Regions from separate parts of the Robertmurraya mesotrionivorans genome, predicted to be linked through region 2. Evidence: riboswitches for the same ligand, from Rfam matches in the RefSeq annotation. Region 2 holds a riboswitch; the other holds the start of a gene.
The links. Region 2 has a riboswitch for cyclic di-GMP ahead of ACRX5O_RS19715 (GGDEF domain-containing protein). Riboswitches for the same ligand answer to the same signal wherever they lie in the genome.
Positions count from the first base shown of each region.

Region 1: it holds a riboswitch for cyclic di-GMP, as region 2 does, so the genes downstream of both, ACRX5O_RS16925 (DUF5667 domain-containing protein) here and ACRX5O_RS19715 (GGDEF domain-containing protein) in region 2, are expected to answer to the same signal.

Region 1 is NZ_JBPCCH010000011.1:73,787-80,602, forward strand. Features, by position in the region: gene ACRX5O_RS16905 (DUF7164 domain-containing protein) at 1-6, shown strand, start outside; gene ACRX5O_RS16910 (alpha-helical endospore appendage domain-containing protein) at 144-590, shown strand; gene ACRX5O_RS16915 (MFS transporter) at 1,361-2,503, shown strand; gene ACRX5O_RS16920 (DUF421 domain-containing protein) at 2,623-3,336, shown strand; gene ACRX5O_RS16925 (DUF5667 domain-containing protein) at 3,458-4,504, opposite strand; cyclic di-GMP riboswitch class I at 4,600-4,684, opposite strand; gene ACRX5O_RS16930 (P-loop NTPase family protein) at 4,847-5,395, shown strand; gene ACRX5O_RS16935 (glycosyltransferase family 61 protein) at 5,469-6,542, shown strand; gene ACRX5O_RS16940 (glycosyltransferase family 2 protein) at 6,566-6,816, opposite strand, start outside.
Region 2 is NZ_JBPCCH010000017.1:41,650-51,698, reverse strand. Features, by position in the region: gene ACRX5O_RS19730 (ribose-phosphate diphosphokinase) at 1-566, shown strand, start outside; gene ACRX5O_RS19725 (hypothetical protein) at 1,563-1,964, opposite strand; gene ACRX5O_RS19720 (M48 family metallopeptidase) at 2,167-2,874, shown strand; cyclic di-GMP riboswitch class I at 3,002-3,084, shown strand; gene ACRX5O_RS19715 (GGDEF domain-containing protein) at 3,146-4,222, shown strand; gene ACRX5O_RS19710 (hypothetical protein) at 4,371-4,940, shown strand; gene ACRX5O_RS19705 (bifunctional metallophosphatase/5'-nucleotidase) at 4,983-6,569, opposite strand; gene gnd (decarboxylating NADP(+)-dependent phosphogluconate dehydrogenase) at 6,645-8,048, opposite strand; gene ACRX5O_RS19695 (GntP family permease) at 8,067-9,413, opposite strand; gene gntK (gluconokinase) at 9,436-10,049, opposite strand, start outside.

The DNA.
Region 1 (6,816 bases), on a different contig from region 2:
CTGTGAGTCGAGTGCTAGAAATACTTGTAATGAAAATTAGCTGTTAATAAAAGATAAACGGGCTTGGAAAGACGTCACATAGAGGGATAAAAAAACATAAATTAAAAAAGAAATTAGATAGACTTAAAGGAGGATCCTAATCTATGAGTATGCCATCCATTCCAAAAGAACCTCACCGTCCCAATAAAAAAGAAGTTGTCATTGATTTACTTGAATCCATTGCATTAGAAGAAATTGCATTGTCACACATTATGAATGCCGAGGCAGAAAAAATACAGGCGTTTGTAGGGGAGTGCTTGGATTTCCCTACCTGTCCTTCCAATGAAGAAATAATTTTGTTTAATAAATCTGCGGGGAGATTATTGGAAACAGTCGTTATGAAGGAATGGTTATTATTAAACAAACTACAAGACGTACTTGAATTCGCTAGTAGATTTAAATGTTTCAAAAAACATCATGACCATCATAAACCTTGTTGTTGTCACGATGAATGTAAATGTAAAAATAAACGTTGTTTACAATGTGGTAAGCACGAATGTCATTGTAAACATCATCTAGTCAAGGATGATTATTTCGATTGTGAGGAATAGATTTTAATAAGTAAGGTGATAGGTATGTTAGGCGACACCAATACCTCTATAAATGTATATAACCCGGAATCAAGTATTAAAATGTTAGATTCTATACTTTTGTATCAAACATCTTTATTAAATATGTTGAAGGCAATGAATGAGAATGATTTTTGTGACACGGTAATTATACAAACAATCTATAAAATTCTAAGTGCATCATATGAATATATCCGGTTATTAATACGCAGATTTGAATATTTACAATTAAACGACTATCATTGTTCACTTGAAATTGAAGTTATTAATAAATTCGAGAGTTATTATGAGAGTGTCTATGTTTTCTCTGGCAAGTTACATTCATCTCCTTATTTTCGAAAGGTTATTTCGGAATTAACAAGTATTATTCTTCGTGAACTCAGTGAACTGAAAAAATTTATTAGGTATCATAAAGATGAAAATAACATTAAATTATTGTGGAGATCCGACTTCGTTTAAATAATAAGCGAAGTTTTAATATTGGAAATAAGGGAGTATGAAAAGGGGGAACCACGATGTATCGAAACTTAAGGAAGTGGGAGGAGTGTTCCCCCTCGAATGAAAAAAGGAAACAAAGCTAATGATAAGAAAGAATATAAAGCAACAAGTAATGTGTTTTTACTTGTTTTTTTTTATAACGAGGACTATAGTTATCTAGTGATGACAGATGTCAAGACAGAAGGAGGGTTACATAGTTGGAAAATAAAACAATTTCACAAAAGAAATTACTCGGCATTGCAGGTCTTGGTTGGATGTTTGATGCGATGGATGTCGGGATGCTTTCTTTCATTATTGCAGCTCTAAATGCTGATTGGGGATTAACACCTGAACAAATGGGTTGGATTGGAAGTGTGAACTCAATAGGGATGGCTGTTGGTGCACTCGTATTTGGTATTTGGGCTGATCGAATTGGAAGAAAGAATATTTTTATTATCACACTTCTATTATTCTCATTAGCGAGCGGAGCTTCAGCCTTTACTACCACTTTAGCAGCTTTTCTCGTTTTGCGATTCTTTGTTGGAATGGGGTTGGGAGGGGAATTGCCTGTTGCCTCAACACTTGTATCTGAAAGTGTACCAGCTAAAGATCGTGGTCGTGTCGTTGTTCTGCTTGAAAGCTTTTGGGCATTTGGATGGCTTTTATCTGCACTTATTTCGTATTTTGTTATACCATCCTACGGTTGGAAAATTGCTTTGATTATTAGCGCAATTCCAGCACTTTATGCTCTTTATTTACGACTAAAATTACCGGATTCACCAGCATTCTCAAAAAAGCAGGTAGAAAAAAGAACGGTGCTTCAAAATATCCAAGACGTATGGTCAAAAGATCATTCACGTTCTACCTTCGTATTATGGGTTGTTTGGTTTACGGTTGTATTCTCTTATTACGGTATGTTTTTATGGTTACCAAGTGTGATGGTAATGAAGGGCTTCAGCATGATCAAGAGCTTTGAATATGTGCTAATTATGACGTTAGCCCAATTACCAGGTTACTTTACAGCTGCATGGCTAATTGAAAAACTAGGTCGTAAATTTGTATTAGTTACTTATTTATTAGGTACAGCAGCTTCGGCACTAGTGTTCGGAAATGCTGAAACGACTGCCGTCTTAATGACAGCGGGGATTCTATTATCGTTCTTTAACCTCGGTGCATGGGGAGCATTATATGCATACACTCCAGAACAGTATCCAGCTGTGATTCGTGGGACAGGCTCTGGGATGGCCTCTTCGATCGGTCGTGTGGGTGGAATACTTGGTCCATTATTAGTAGGATCACTAGTTGCTGCAGGCTACTCTATCGGATTTATTTTTACGATATTCTGCATTAGTATCGTAGTGGGCGTGGTAGTATTAGCATTCTTTGGCAGAGAGACAAAACAAATTGAATTAACGTAAATCTTACATAAAACCTGTTTCCAAAGTAAATGGAATCAGGTTTTTCTTTTTGTTTGAAATAGTAGCGGTCTTTAATGGTTACGCTAAAGGGGAGCTTTATTCTAGAGAGGTAGATGAATGTGGAGGTACTAAAGGACATTTTATTGGTTTATGGTAGAATCTTTATTATTATGCCCCTTTTATTAATGGCCACATTGTTTATGGGGAAGAGATCAATCGGAGAACTTCCTGTGTTTGATTTTTTAGTAATCATTACACTTGGAGCTATTGTCGGAGCGGATATTGCCGACCCCACTATAAAGCAAATCCCTACTGCAGCAGCGGTAATTGCACTTGCGATACTGCAAAGGATTGTGACAGCCACAGTGATTAAATATCGGAGAATAGGGAAGGCACTTACTTTTGAACCTACTATTGTAATAAAAAATGGGGAGCTAATTGTAAATAATTTAAAAAAAATCAATTACTCCATCGATAATATTTTGCAGATGCTTAGGGAGAAGGAAGTGTTTGATCTATCCATTGTTCAACTCGGAATCATTGAAGCAAATGGCCGAATTTCATTATTTAAGTATGCTGGTGAGGCGCCAGTTGTCAAAAAGGATCTTGGCCTTACTGAAGTAGACCATCAAATTAGTTTACCTGTTATTATTGAGGGGAAAATTGATACAACGACACTTGAGCATTTAAATAAAGATGAGACATGGCTAAAAGAGGAACTCTCGAAAATGAAGGTAAAATTAAGTGACGTATTTTTCGCATCCATAAATGAGAATCTTATACTACATATATCTCTCCATAATCAGGAAAAGCCAAACTACATAAACCATTAAGAGCATTTTACTTCCCATCACGTAAGCAATATACTATGATCAATACATCACAAACTTTTAGGAGACGATACATGATGTATGAGAAAGGGGAAAGAACGAATGTAGTTCTTTCCCCTTAGGTTTATTGGTTATTTTTGTTTTCGTTTACTTTTTGCGACTGCTGATTTTTTCCTTCTGTATTTTTCTTTGCTGTGTCAGCTTTTCTTTGTTCTTCTTTTACTTTAGCTTCCTGGGCCCTTTTTTGCTCAGCAGCTAGTTGTGCTTGTTCCGTTTGTTTCTTGGCTTCCTCGGCCTTTTTTGCTGCTTGTTCCGCTAATGTTTTTGCTACTTCCGCTTTTGGTGCGCTTGCATTTGTTGTTTTTACTTGTTTTTCGGATGCTTTTGGTTGAGCCGATAGTGTACTCGTAATAACTTCAGCTTCATTTGATTCGGTATCAAGAGGGACCGATATTTCTTCTTCGTCAGTTGAGAGATTTTTGTATGCAATTTTATTCTTGATTTCAGACGAGTGAAGTCCAAGTTCTTTTGCTATCTCTCCAAACCCCTTATCATCACTTGTATAGAGACTACTGATTTCATCTATCGTTTTACCTGAAGCCTCAGATAACAAATACATATGAGCAATTTGTCCAAATCCAAAACCCTGATTTCTCAACTCAGAAACAGATTCTTCATCTATATTTCTGACTGCTGCTGGCAATTGTTTAATACTAACTTGTTGACTTTCAATTTCTTCTAATACCTCTTCAGTTAAAACTTTTTGTATATCCTCATTAATGAAAGTGACTTCTTCGGTTGACGTTTCTAACTCTGATAATGTTTCCTCATTAATTTTATCATTGAAAAGTAATTTTGCTATTTGTTCTTCAGCTAAAGCTAATTTTTCTACGTAATTTTTCATAAGAATATCAATGAATTCATGTTTATCCTCTTCTGTCATAGCTTGTGCTTCAGCCAGTCTTTCCTTTGCTAGTTCCAGAAGGATTTCCGTTTCTTTTTTGGAATTGGTAGTAAGATAAAGCTGGAAGTCTTCTAGTAGTTGATCTACTGAGTATAGAAGCTGGTCAGGTGTTACTCCTGGACTCGAAGAATTCAATTCTGATGCGGAGACAGTTGAGCCGAAGGCAAAGACACCTGAAACAACAAAAGGTAAAATTAATTTTTTCATTTAATAACTCTCCTCAACAAGTATTGAACCAAAACCCGGCAGAGAAGGTGAATGATACACATGAACAAATGAGTCTTTTATCATGGTTAACAATCTTCGGTAACTGGCGAGCATAGTCTATGGACCTTAGCTCCTATAGCTTTGCGCCCTTATATTTCTATAAGTTTGCCTTTTTCGGATTTGATTCTTAATCCAATAGTACCATTCATTTTATTTCTTGATAATAGGAATATAGTATTATAACGTTTGAAAACTCATAGAAAATTCAGGAATCATGATGTGGAAAATTGCTTGTTGTGAGAAAATAGAAAAATATGACAAAGTGAGGAGGCGAGGATAAGAATGAATCGAGTTATGGTGATTGGGGTATCGGCTGGTGTTGGGAAATCGACGTTTACTAGGAAGCTTGGACAGATGTTACATATCCCCGTGTATCATCTAGATGCCTACTTCTGGAAACCAGGTTGGATCGAGGCATCAAATGAAGAATTCTCTGAGGCTCAAAGAACGCTTGTGGAGAAAGAAAAGTGGATCATTGAAGGGAATTACTCAAAAACAATTCATATCAGAGAATCAAGCTGCGATACAGTTATTTATTTAGAACTTCCCTTACGTACTTGTCTTTACCGTGTAGTGAAGCGATTTTTTACGAACATCGGTAACACGAGACCTGATATGACGATCGGTTGTACAGAGAAACTAGATTGGAAATTTATCAAATTTATTATTTCCACCTATTTTGCGAGGAAGGAAAAGATGAAAGATAAACTGAAACAGTACGAGTCAATGGGGAAAAAAGTAATTGTTTTAAAAAATAAGGAAGAAATTCGCTCCTATTTTCAATTAGCTGAAACAAATCAGGGTGATTCACTATCTAATGACCAAATATGAAACAAATAGAGGGGACATGCATAGAATGTAGTAATATTTAGATTTTATTAATAAAGGGGACAAAAGGGGTTAGATGGTATATTTAAACGGGAAATTTCCGGCACCTAACGGTTTTTATAAGACAACTAAGGAATGGTATCAGGCATATACTGAAATATTCGGAACAGTGAACACTTTTTATAAAGAATTAGAATATGAAGTTGAATTATTTGATGAGTTGGTATTTGAGCCCAATCCAACTATTAGACCAGTTTGGTCAGGTGGGGCTTCTGTGTCGTTAATGCCAAATGGTCGTGTTTATGGAGAAAATGGAATTGTTATAACACCTGACAATAAATTATTATGGGATGTTTCATTTGAGTGGTTTACAGAACCTAATGAACATTCAATTTTTTTTGAAGATGGATTACCTATCCCAATTAAGGTAGATGAAACCTGTGCTGTTTTAACACATCTTGATAGTTTTAACTATTTCCATTGGATGTTTGAGGTATTACCTAGAATTCAATTAATTCAAAGATCAGGGATAAGTATAGATAAATATATTTTAAATTATACTCTTCTACCATTTCAGATAGAAACACTGAAACTATTAAATATACCTAAGAACAAAATTATCCAAGTAAAGAAAGATACTCACATTCTAGCTAGTAGATTAGTTGTACCTTCGATACCGGATTACGCAAGTAGTTGGTCTTGCGGATATTTAAGGAATAAACTTTTAAACGTTTTAGATCAAAAAAAGAATGAGGAATATGAAAGAATCTATATAAGTAGAATGGGACGAAGAATTATCGTAAATGAAGATGATTTAATGAAAGTTTTAGAAAAACATAATTTCAAAAAAATATTACTAGATGATTTGTCTGTTCAGGATCAAATACGACTGTTTTCGTCAGCGAAAATTATTATTGGTGCTCACGGTGCTGGTCTAACTAACCTTGCGTTTTGTGAACACGGAACTAAGGTAATTGAAATATTTCCAGGTGAATATTTAAATCCACTATATTGGCTCATAAGTAATTTTGTCAAAGCTGATTATTATTATATTATTGGGGATAGACAAAAAATAGCGGCTCCTAGATTTGATAATATAGTTTTAGATATTAAGCAGTTTTCAGATAAAATAGAACAAATTATAAAGTAAGGCTCCTTTCAAAGGAAGGAGCCTTACTTTATAGGAATTAATTGTTTAAGATGCTTCCATCCGTTTTCATACTCGATAAATTCAGGTTCAAATTTATTTCCCCAGCGATTTAAGTTATCTCGAACAATCCATTCATATACCTCACCGTACACAGATAAATTATTTGTTTGGTTGTGTTGATGCCTTCTATGATTCAATAAAGTGTCATTAACCCAACCAATTTGGTAATTATTTTCTAGCAGACGAGAGAGAATTCGAATATCTTCCGCATGAC
Region 2 (10,049 bases):
TTCTTACGATGGATCTTCATACTCCTCAGCTACAAGGTTTCTTTGATATCCCTGTGGAGCATTTAATCGGTGTGCCCGTTCTTGCACAATATTTTATGGAAAAAGGGCTAGAAGATATGGTCATTGTGGCACCACACAACGGAAGTATCGGAAGAACTAGAAAATTGGCCAATACTCTAAATGCGCCAATCGCTCTTATTGATAAAAGAAAACTGGAAGAAGGCGGACATGAAACGTACGATGTGATTGGGAATGTAGAAGGCAAAAACGCAATCATTATTGATGACCTCATTGATACAGGAACAACCATCACGTTTGCAGCAAAAGCATTAGCCGAACACGGTGCAAAAGCCATCTATGCTGGCTGTACACACGCAGTATTTACAGGGAACTCCATTGAAAAAATTGAACAGTCCCCAATTAAAGAACTCGTTGTGACTAACACGATTGAACAACCTGAAGAGAAACAACTCAAGAAAATCACTTGCTTATCTGTTGCCCCATTGCTGGTAGAAGCTATTGACCGAATTCATAGTGAAAAAGCGGTAAGTCCATTGTTTGAATAACAAAGAAACTCTATCGACCGAAGTAAGGGGTTCGGTTTTCGAGTACAAAAACTTAATTAGCAAACAAATTAGCAGTCCAATTCGCAACTGAATTGGACTGCATCTTTTTGTTGAATATTAAGGCTTTCCATAAATGTAATGGTATTTTAGCACCTTAATTTGCACCTCTATTAACAGGATGCAAAAGTTAGTGTCAATGTTCGAATTTGTTTGTTAATTTAATTGGGGATGATGTGCTGAGAGTGGTAGGTGTTTGGATATTCAAGTAATCTCAAGAAAAAGACTCTGTTGTTATTCATTGTTGACTTTTTCGCGGAGGTATAGGAATTCATAGGCGGAGAAATTCCGGTTAATGTGTATAGTAGGGACTCAAGAAGCAGATATAAGCGGATATATTCCGATTAACTTCTCTATATATAACGAAATCTAAAGATTAGGTTCATATAAGCGGAAAAACTCCGCTTATTTTGCGGGAAATGTTGGTATTTCCTGAAATAAACGGAATTCTTCCGTTTATTTTTTAAGTAGTTCTAATTTTGTGCTTCAAAACCGAACTACTTACGACTAAAAGATAGAGTTATACGCTTGAATCATCTTAACAATGGCTACACAAAGACCTAGTGCACTTGCCTTTATTTTCGCAGGGTGTTGACGCTTGCTAACATAAAGGTAAATCAGCACCATAACGAATCCCATCGGAAACCATAAGGTAAAATCACCATGATCGTCAGTAGAAGTTGAAAAGAGGGGACCAATATACGTACTAACTAAAAAATATATAAATACAGTAAAACTGCGATTTTCAAGTTCTTTACTCCATCTGTAAAGTAAATACAATATGCCAATAAATAATAAAGGAATTAGAATATTTTTTATAAGCAGAAGAATCCGTCCTTTCACCAGTGAATAAAGTAATTGTAACACCTAATATGGTAAAATTGGGAAATAACAGTGTTTGTTTTGTGACGAAAAGAATAGAGGATTTCGCTCTAGCAGCTATTTTTCTTTAATACTTTCAATGCTTAAGTTCATCTCTTTTAGCTTTTTATTAAACCTATTTTGAATGGTCCATAGATATTTAGTGGATTCTAAATTCATTTGGTTACCATCGGTAAAATGGAAGGTCAGAACCGTCTTATCTTCGTTCTGATCGTGGTTAAGGGTAATCCTCATATCAAAAAAGAAGAGAATCAAAGCTGAAATGAACAATAGGAGGAATGCGATGCCATAAATGACCGTATTCTCTCCCGGTGAAAAAACATACCAATCTCCTGTTCGATAATGAAAAATATTAGCGACCGTTTGCGGTAGAAAAAGTAAGAAAATAGGTCCGAAAATTGGAATGAATATGGCAATTGCAAGAAAGAGATGTCTAGTTTCATAGTTTTTCTCATCCATTGAAATCAATCCTTTCTTTAATATATATTTCGATAATAACATGGAACAAAGTAAGAAAGGGAACGAAATTAGAAAAAATTACCTGTTGGTAAACTCCGAGCTTTTCTTAATGATATATGTTATTTTTACAAAAGATCTTGAGGAGATTTAATGAATCATCATAAAATTAAGGTATAGCAATTGATCAGATAAAGGTGATGTCATGATACACAACTATTCAGGTGAAACGATCAGTTACAATATAAACTACAAAAAACGCAAGTCTATTGGAATTTCTATTGATGTTTATGGAAATATTGAGGTCCAGGCTCCTAAAGGAACACCCAATGATTATGTGCTTTTATTTATCGAAGAAAAATGGGACTGGATTCAAGAGAAGTCTAAGGAAATGAAGGCTAGAGCGCTTGGTTCACATGAAAAAGTTTATGACCATGGCGAAAGTTTTCTTTATTTAGGTAACACCTATCCCATCCAAATCTTCCACGACGCCAATCTTACGCAGAATCATGTGAAGTTTGAAGAAAATAAACTACATATCTACGTAAAAGAGTTAGAGGAAGAAAAAATCAGACAGGCACTAAAGCGATTCTACTATCAGCAATGTAAGATCTTAGTAGAGAAGAGTATCAAGTCTTATCAAAGCAACTTTAAAATAAAGCCAAAGGGGGTTCGTATTAATGACAGCAATCGTACATGGGGAACTTGTGATTCTAATCAGCAGTTAACTTTTAACTGGAAGCTCGCGATGGCCCCCCATAGGGTAATCGACTATGTGGTTGTGCACGAAATGTGCCATATGTTGCATTTAAATCATGATCGTTCTTTTTGGAGACTTGTTGGGAAAATTATGCCTGATTATAAGGAACAAGAAAATTGGCTAGCTTTTTCTAGTTGGAAAATGACTGTGTAGTAAGGTGAGAGTCTTCATTTATGAAGGCTCTTTTTTATGTCACTAATTGGTTGATTTTACAATTTGCATTCATATATCTATACACCAATATTGCGAGTATAATAGTACTAAAGTAGTAATTATTCCAATTACGAAAAGGCAAATCTACTGAAAGGTAGAGACGCAAAACCGTGGGTCTAAGGTGAAAGCTAAGATTGCCAGGTTATCGAATACAGCCAGAGATGGCTTTCACGAAGTGCTAGAATGCTACGTGAAATTGGAGGAAGAACAAATGATTAGAGAAGAGATGTTTGATAAAAGGTTACTTATTCGTGATATATTGAATACCCTATGGGTTATTATTGGACTGTATTTGTTAGGGACAGGTATACACTTTTTCCTTACTACGTATGATAAGTGGTTATTTTTTTTAGAAGTGATTTTATTTCCATTATTTAAATTTATTGCTGTCATGGCATGTGCAGAGCTGTTTATGAATAAATTCCGGAAACACATGGAGTACTTTATCATGATTGTAATTACTCTTTTTATTAGCATTATAATTATTAGTATTTACGATAAAGTAATTTTGATGGTTTTACTCATTACTCCTGTTCTGGTCTCATTGTTTTTCTATAATAAAAGAATCATTCGCTTTTCGGTGTTTATATCGATCCTCACTTTTTTAGTCATTTATTTTTTCTATGAACCGATACATGCTTCTATGGATACAGCAGATTTGATTATTATTATCTTAATTTTATTAGGGATTTCACTACTTATAAACAGCCTGATGAAACATAGTGATCAAGTTATGAAAGAATTGTTAAAAACAACAAAAGAAAAAAATGATCTATTCTCTAAAAATATTCAAATGGAAAGGCTTACCCGGTTAGATCCTGTTACGGAATTATATAATCACAGGTCGTTCCATGAACACTTGGAGTCAATTGTAAGTCTGGCTTCACCAGAGAAGTTAAACGTACATGTAGCGGTCCTTGACATTGATAATTTCAAACAAATCAATGATACGTTTGGTCATAGAGCAGGAGACAGTGTAATTATAGAAGTCGCCAGGCAAATTAAATTTTTCTCTGTTGGCGATGACTTTCCTTCTAGGTACGGAGGAGAGGAATTTGGAATTATCACAATGGGAACGTCGGAAGAGGATTTTATTAAAAGGGTGGAAAACATCAGGGGAAATATTGCAAACACTAGTTTTCCTGAGCTCAAGGGGCGTAACGTAACAATCAGTATTGGTGTACAAAAATTGTTGCCTGGAATGAACAAGGAAGATCTCTTTAAAGGGGCAGATGCAGCACTTTATACAGCAAAGAGAACAGGGAAAAATAAAACGGTAATTAATTAGGACAGAATATCGGGATGAAGGTGACAATGTGGAATTAACCATTGTCACTCTTTTTAGCGGGGAAAATTGAAGAAATTTGACTCCGAATCGATGTTAGAATCGTAGGTAATAAATAGAGTAGTTTTTTTATGAAATAGGGGAGGCGCAAATGGACTATAAAGAAATAAGAAATATGAGAGTAAAGCAGCTTCTTGTAACCAATGTGATTATATTTTTAAGTGTAATATTATTTTTCACTGTAGTTAAGATCGCCTTAATATCAGCCTTTCAATTTTTCGTCTTTTTGGGCATCCTTTTGGCACTTCGAGGGATTGTTGGGCTTGTAAGAGGAGAAACGACAAAGTCAATCATACCCATTTTCGAGAAAGTAGCAGTCTATGAAAAGGAAAAAATGGGAAGTGAATGGTACAAAGAAAGGAAAACAAATTTTATTGGAAATATCATCGTGAGTGGCTTTATGTTTATTCAAGCATACTGGAACCGTATTTTATCAGAACAACCCTTTCAAATGGATGTCACCTTTATGATTACACTTTTATTTTTCATTCTATTATTAATAAATATCGCATCAATCGTTCGATTTCGGAAAATCGACCATTCAATAAATAGTAATGAATTAAATGGTTATACTCGAAAATCAAACCTAATAGGAGCAGGAGTAGGTATCATTTTTGGTGTAATCATCGCTGTAGTCACCATTTTTTTTATTGTCTCTTAAGGATACTAGTAGGCAAAGAAGGACCCTTGCCTACTAGCAACTTTACGTTTGGATTACCTTCCAATTATCATTTACTGTAGCTTTGATAGTGCCATACTTGGAAAAATAATTAGCAAGCAGTTCAGTCATGTCGATTTGAATTTCTTTTATGACTTTCTTTCCCTTATACATAGAATAGTTCCCACCACCGGTGGCTCGGTAATTATTCATGACCACGTGATACAATTGCTTCCGATCCAAAGCTTCACCATTCTTCATTAGTGAAACAATTCGTTCACCAACTGGTTTTCCAACGTCAATCGTGTATTGAATTCCTTCCCACATATCATAATTATAATGTTGAGGCTTAGGGTCGATGAATTGCGAATTCACTGCTATTTCTCCATGTTCGTTCACGATAAAATAAGTAGCGCTTTTTTCTAATCCATCCTTTATATCCTGACCCGTTAGCTCTAATACCGTCAACGTATTTGGATAGATATAATTTGAAACAATATCCCTCATCGTTACGTTCGTTGGAAGGCCAATGGCATGATTGCTGAACAGAGCGGTGTTTGATATATCAACGTTACTTGCTTCCATTTGTACCTGGTTGATAAATTCTATAAAAGGGTGTTCTTTTATACGCGCAAGAAAAGGATCTTTTATGATCATATCGCCTTGAATACGTCCGATGGGTTGATCGAGCCATTTTTGCGTTTTCTCTTCGTAAGGTAGAATCAATCGTAATATTTCCTCATCTTCTTTCCACTCCTTAACCGGAACAAGAGAGGCTTTTTTAGAAAGACACTTCCATTTATGATCACGATCCAAAGTAAACTCTATATCAACCTGCCCCATATAAGCTCCACTGTTTCCAGGTTGAACGATAGTTACACCGTTTAGCTCATCGGCCAATAAGCGGTGCTGATGTCCAGTTAATAACACATCAATACCTTCTACTGCTTGGCATAGTTGATAGGCTTGATTTTCACCTGTGATTGCTTCGGTTGGTTCTCCAGTTTTGAGGTTTCTTTCAAAGCCACCATGATAGGAAACAACGAAAAGATCAGGTTGTTCGTTTTCCTTGATACGAGGAATCCACTTTTTTGCGCTTTCCACAGCATCCTCAAATTCTAATCCTTCTATATATTCTGCTTTTTCCCAGTTTGGGATATAAGGTGTTGTTAACCCTAAAATGGCCACCTTTATGCGTTCTGGGAAGATTTTTATGGTGTAGGGTTTTCCAAAGTAAGGTTCTTTGGTCTGTTTGTTAAGTATATTGGCAGATAAAAAGGGAAATTGAGCTTCAGAGACGCCTTGTTCTAAAGTAGACAGGCCATAGTTAAACTCGTGGTTTCCGATAATGGCTGCATCATAATGTAGTTTGTTAAAAGTTAGTATCACCGGATTGGGTAAATGAATTTGCTTTTTTACATAGTGATAGGTTAATGGTGTGCCTTGAATACTATCACCATTATCAATTAGAAGGAGGTTCTCTTCCGTTCTACGGAGGTGTCGGATATAGGTAGCGATTTTGGCTAAACCAATGGATTCATATTTATTGGTTCCATATAAAATAGGGAAGATCTGTCCGTGGGTATCACTAGTTTCTACTATTGTTAGTTTCGCGTAATTATGCTGATTCATGATATCGCCCCTTTCCCTACATGGTGTCATTATACAGAAAAAGGTGCATGACCACAAAGGCCAGCACCAATCATATTATTGCCATTCTGTATGAAAAATTCCATCCCGATCATTTCGCTCATACGTATGTGCTCCAAAATAATCACGTTGGGCTTGTAAGAGATTCGCATGTGACCGACCGGTACGATAGCTATCGTAGTAGGTGAGGGAAGCACTTAAACAAGGGAAGGCGATCCCTGATTGAATTCCCTCACTTACGATATTCCTTAATCCTTGTTGGTATTTCTTCACCTTTTCAGCAAAGAAAGGAGCAACAAGTAAGTTAGAAAGATGTGGATTCTCTTTATAAGCTCGGCTAATGACATTGAGGAACTCTGCTCGAATGATGCAGCCACCACGGAAAATTAGCGCAATATCTTCTAACGGAAGGTTCCATTCATAAAGCTCTGAAGTAGCTCTATATTGGTTAAAGCCTTGAGCATATGCACAAATCTTCCCCATATATAAGGCTTGTCGAACGTATTCGATCCATTCTTCTTTGTTCCGTTTCGAGTGCAGGGTGGCTGGTCCTTCTAACATTTCTTCTGCGGCAACTCGTTCTTCTTTCAAAGAAGAGACATAACGAGCAAACAGTGATTCGGTAATGATTGATGTAGCAATGCCATTGTCAATTGCTTGAATACTCGTCCATTTACCTGTTCCTTTTTGACCGACTTTATCTAGAATCACATCAATCAGAGGGAGTCCAGTTAAATCATCTCTTTTTCTTAAAATCTCGGTTGTGATTTCAATTAAGTAACTCTTCAATTCCCCTTGATTCCAAGTTTCAAAGATATCAGCAATTTCATCCACAGATAAAAGCAAGGTATCCCTTAAAAACGAATAAGCTTCGGTAATAAGTTGCATATCGGCATACTCAATTCCGTTATGGACCATTTTAACAAAATGACCAGAACCTTTTGGTCCAATATATACACAGCAAGGTGTCCCGTCTACCTGTGCAGCAATCTTTGTCAGAATAGGGGCTACTTTATCGTACACTTCCTGGTCTCCACCTGGCATGATGGAGGGGCCAGTTAAAGCCCCAACTTCTCCGCCAGAAATTCCAATTCCTAGGTACCCAATACCTCTTGCTTTTAGGTCCTGATATCTGCGCTCGGTATCTTCGTAATGCGAATTTCCACCATCCATGATTACATCGCCTTCCTCAAGATAAGGAAGCAAGGCTTGAATCACAGAATCAATCGGAGCGCCCGCAGTGACCATAAGAAAGATTTTTCTAGGAGTTTCAAGAGATTGAACAAACTCTTGAATATCATAGTGAGGTTGAATGGATTGTCCCTCTAACTTTTGAACAAGCTGATCGGTTAAATCTCTTGTATAATTGTACACGCTTACTTTTTCGCCGTTATTTGCCATGTTTAAGGCGATATTGCTTCCCATGACACCTAATCCAATGACTCCAATGGTATTGTACATCTAACATTCGACTCCTTTTTAAACAAACAAGCTTAGTAATAAAATAAATCCTAATCCAGCTACAGAGATAATCGTTTCAAGCAACGTCCATGTTGCAAACGTTTCTTTCATGCTAAGTCCAAAATACTCTTTGAACATCCAGAATCCAGCATCATTTACATGTGAAGCGATTAAGCTACCAGCACCAGTTGCTAGTACGACTAATGCAAGATTTACATCCGTTTGACCGAGCATTGGAATCACTAATCCAGCTGTTGTTAATGCTGCCACAGTAGCAGATCCTAATGAAATACGTAGAATTGCTGCGATGATCCATGCTAGTAAAATCGGTGATAAGGAAGTACCCTTGAATAATTCAGCTACGTAGTCACCAACGCCACCATTAATTAATACTTGTTTGAAGGCACCGCCGCCCCCGATGATTAAAAGCATCATTCCAATATGTGAGATAGCAGTTGTACAAGAATCCATCACGTTTTTGATTGGGATTTTTCTTGCTAATCCCATCGTGTAAACGGCAAATAATAAGGAAATCAACATAGAAGTACCAGCATTACCGATAAAGCGAATCATTGCTAGGAAACTATTATCCTCAAAGCCCATTGTTTTTTGAAGCAAAGTAATAATCGTAGCGATAGACATTAAAATAACAGGAAGTAAAGCGGTAAACACACTGATACCAAATCCAGGTGTATCTTCAAGCTTAAATGTCTTTTGTTCACCTAATGAAGCAATATTACCTGTTTTTGTAAATGATGCTGGAACTAACTTCTTTGCAATCTTTGTAAAGACAGGTCCAGCTAAGATAACGGTTGGAATAGCAATAATGAAACCATAAAGTAACACTTCACCAATGTTTGCACCATACTCACCAGCAATAACTGTTGGTCCAGGGTGAGGAGGTAAGAACCCGTGTGTTACAGATAAAGCCGCTGTCATTGGAATACCAAGATACAAAATAGAAATCTTTAATTGTCTTGATATCGCAAATACAATTGGAATTAATAAAACTAATCCTACTTCAAAGAATAAAGCGACACCGATAATGAATGAAGCGGCTACAACAGCCCATTGAATATTTTTCTCACCAAATTTGTTTACTAGGGTCATCGCAATTCGTTGCGCACCCCCAGAGTCTGCAATCAATTTACCTAGCATTGCACCTAGTCCAAAGATCAATGCTAAGTGACCGAGCGTACCACCTAAACCTGCTTCAATGGTTGTAACGATTTCATCTAATGGCATACCAAGTGCTAAAGCCACCCCAAACGATACAATAATTAATGAAATAAAGGTGTTTAATTTGAAGCCCATGATCAAGATAAGTAATGCTAAAATTCCTACTCCAACGATAACTAATGGCATCGAAAGTTCCCCCTAAATATTGTTATTTTTCTATTAAGCTTCTTTGATAAGTGGCAATTTGTTTATATTCATTTTCTAATACTCTTGATAAGTTAATGAAAATCGGCAATAACTGTCTGTATTCTTTGACTGCCTCTTCATTTGGTGTGTGCTTGTAGGTGCTTCCAATCATCTCAGAAGCAATCTCAAACGATTCAATTTTTCCTGTCGCATATAAGCCTAAAATACATGCTCCTAAACAAGAACTTTCATAGCTTTCTGGAACAACTAATTCAGATTCGAAAATATCGGACATCATTTGACGCCATACATCAGATCTAGCAAAGCCTCCCGTTGCTTGAATTCGAGTGACAGGACCCTCCATGCATTCTATTAGAGCTAGGAAAACCGTGTATAAGTTGTAGATTACGCCCTCTAGAGCGGCGCGAATCATATGCTCCTTTTTATGTGAGAGAGTTAAGCCAAAGAATGAACCACGTACATCTGGATTCCAAAGTGGAGCCCGCTCGCCAGCTAGGTAAGGATGGAAAAGCAAGCCGTCCGCACCTGGTCTGACGCGTTCCGCAATCTTCGTTAATACTTCGTACGGATCAATTCCAAGTCTTTTTGCTGTTTCAATTTCTGAGGAAGCAAATT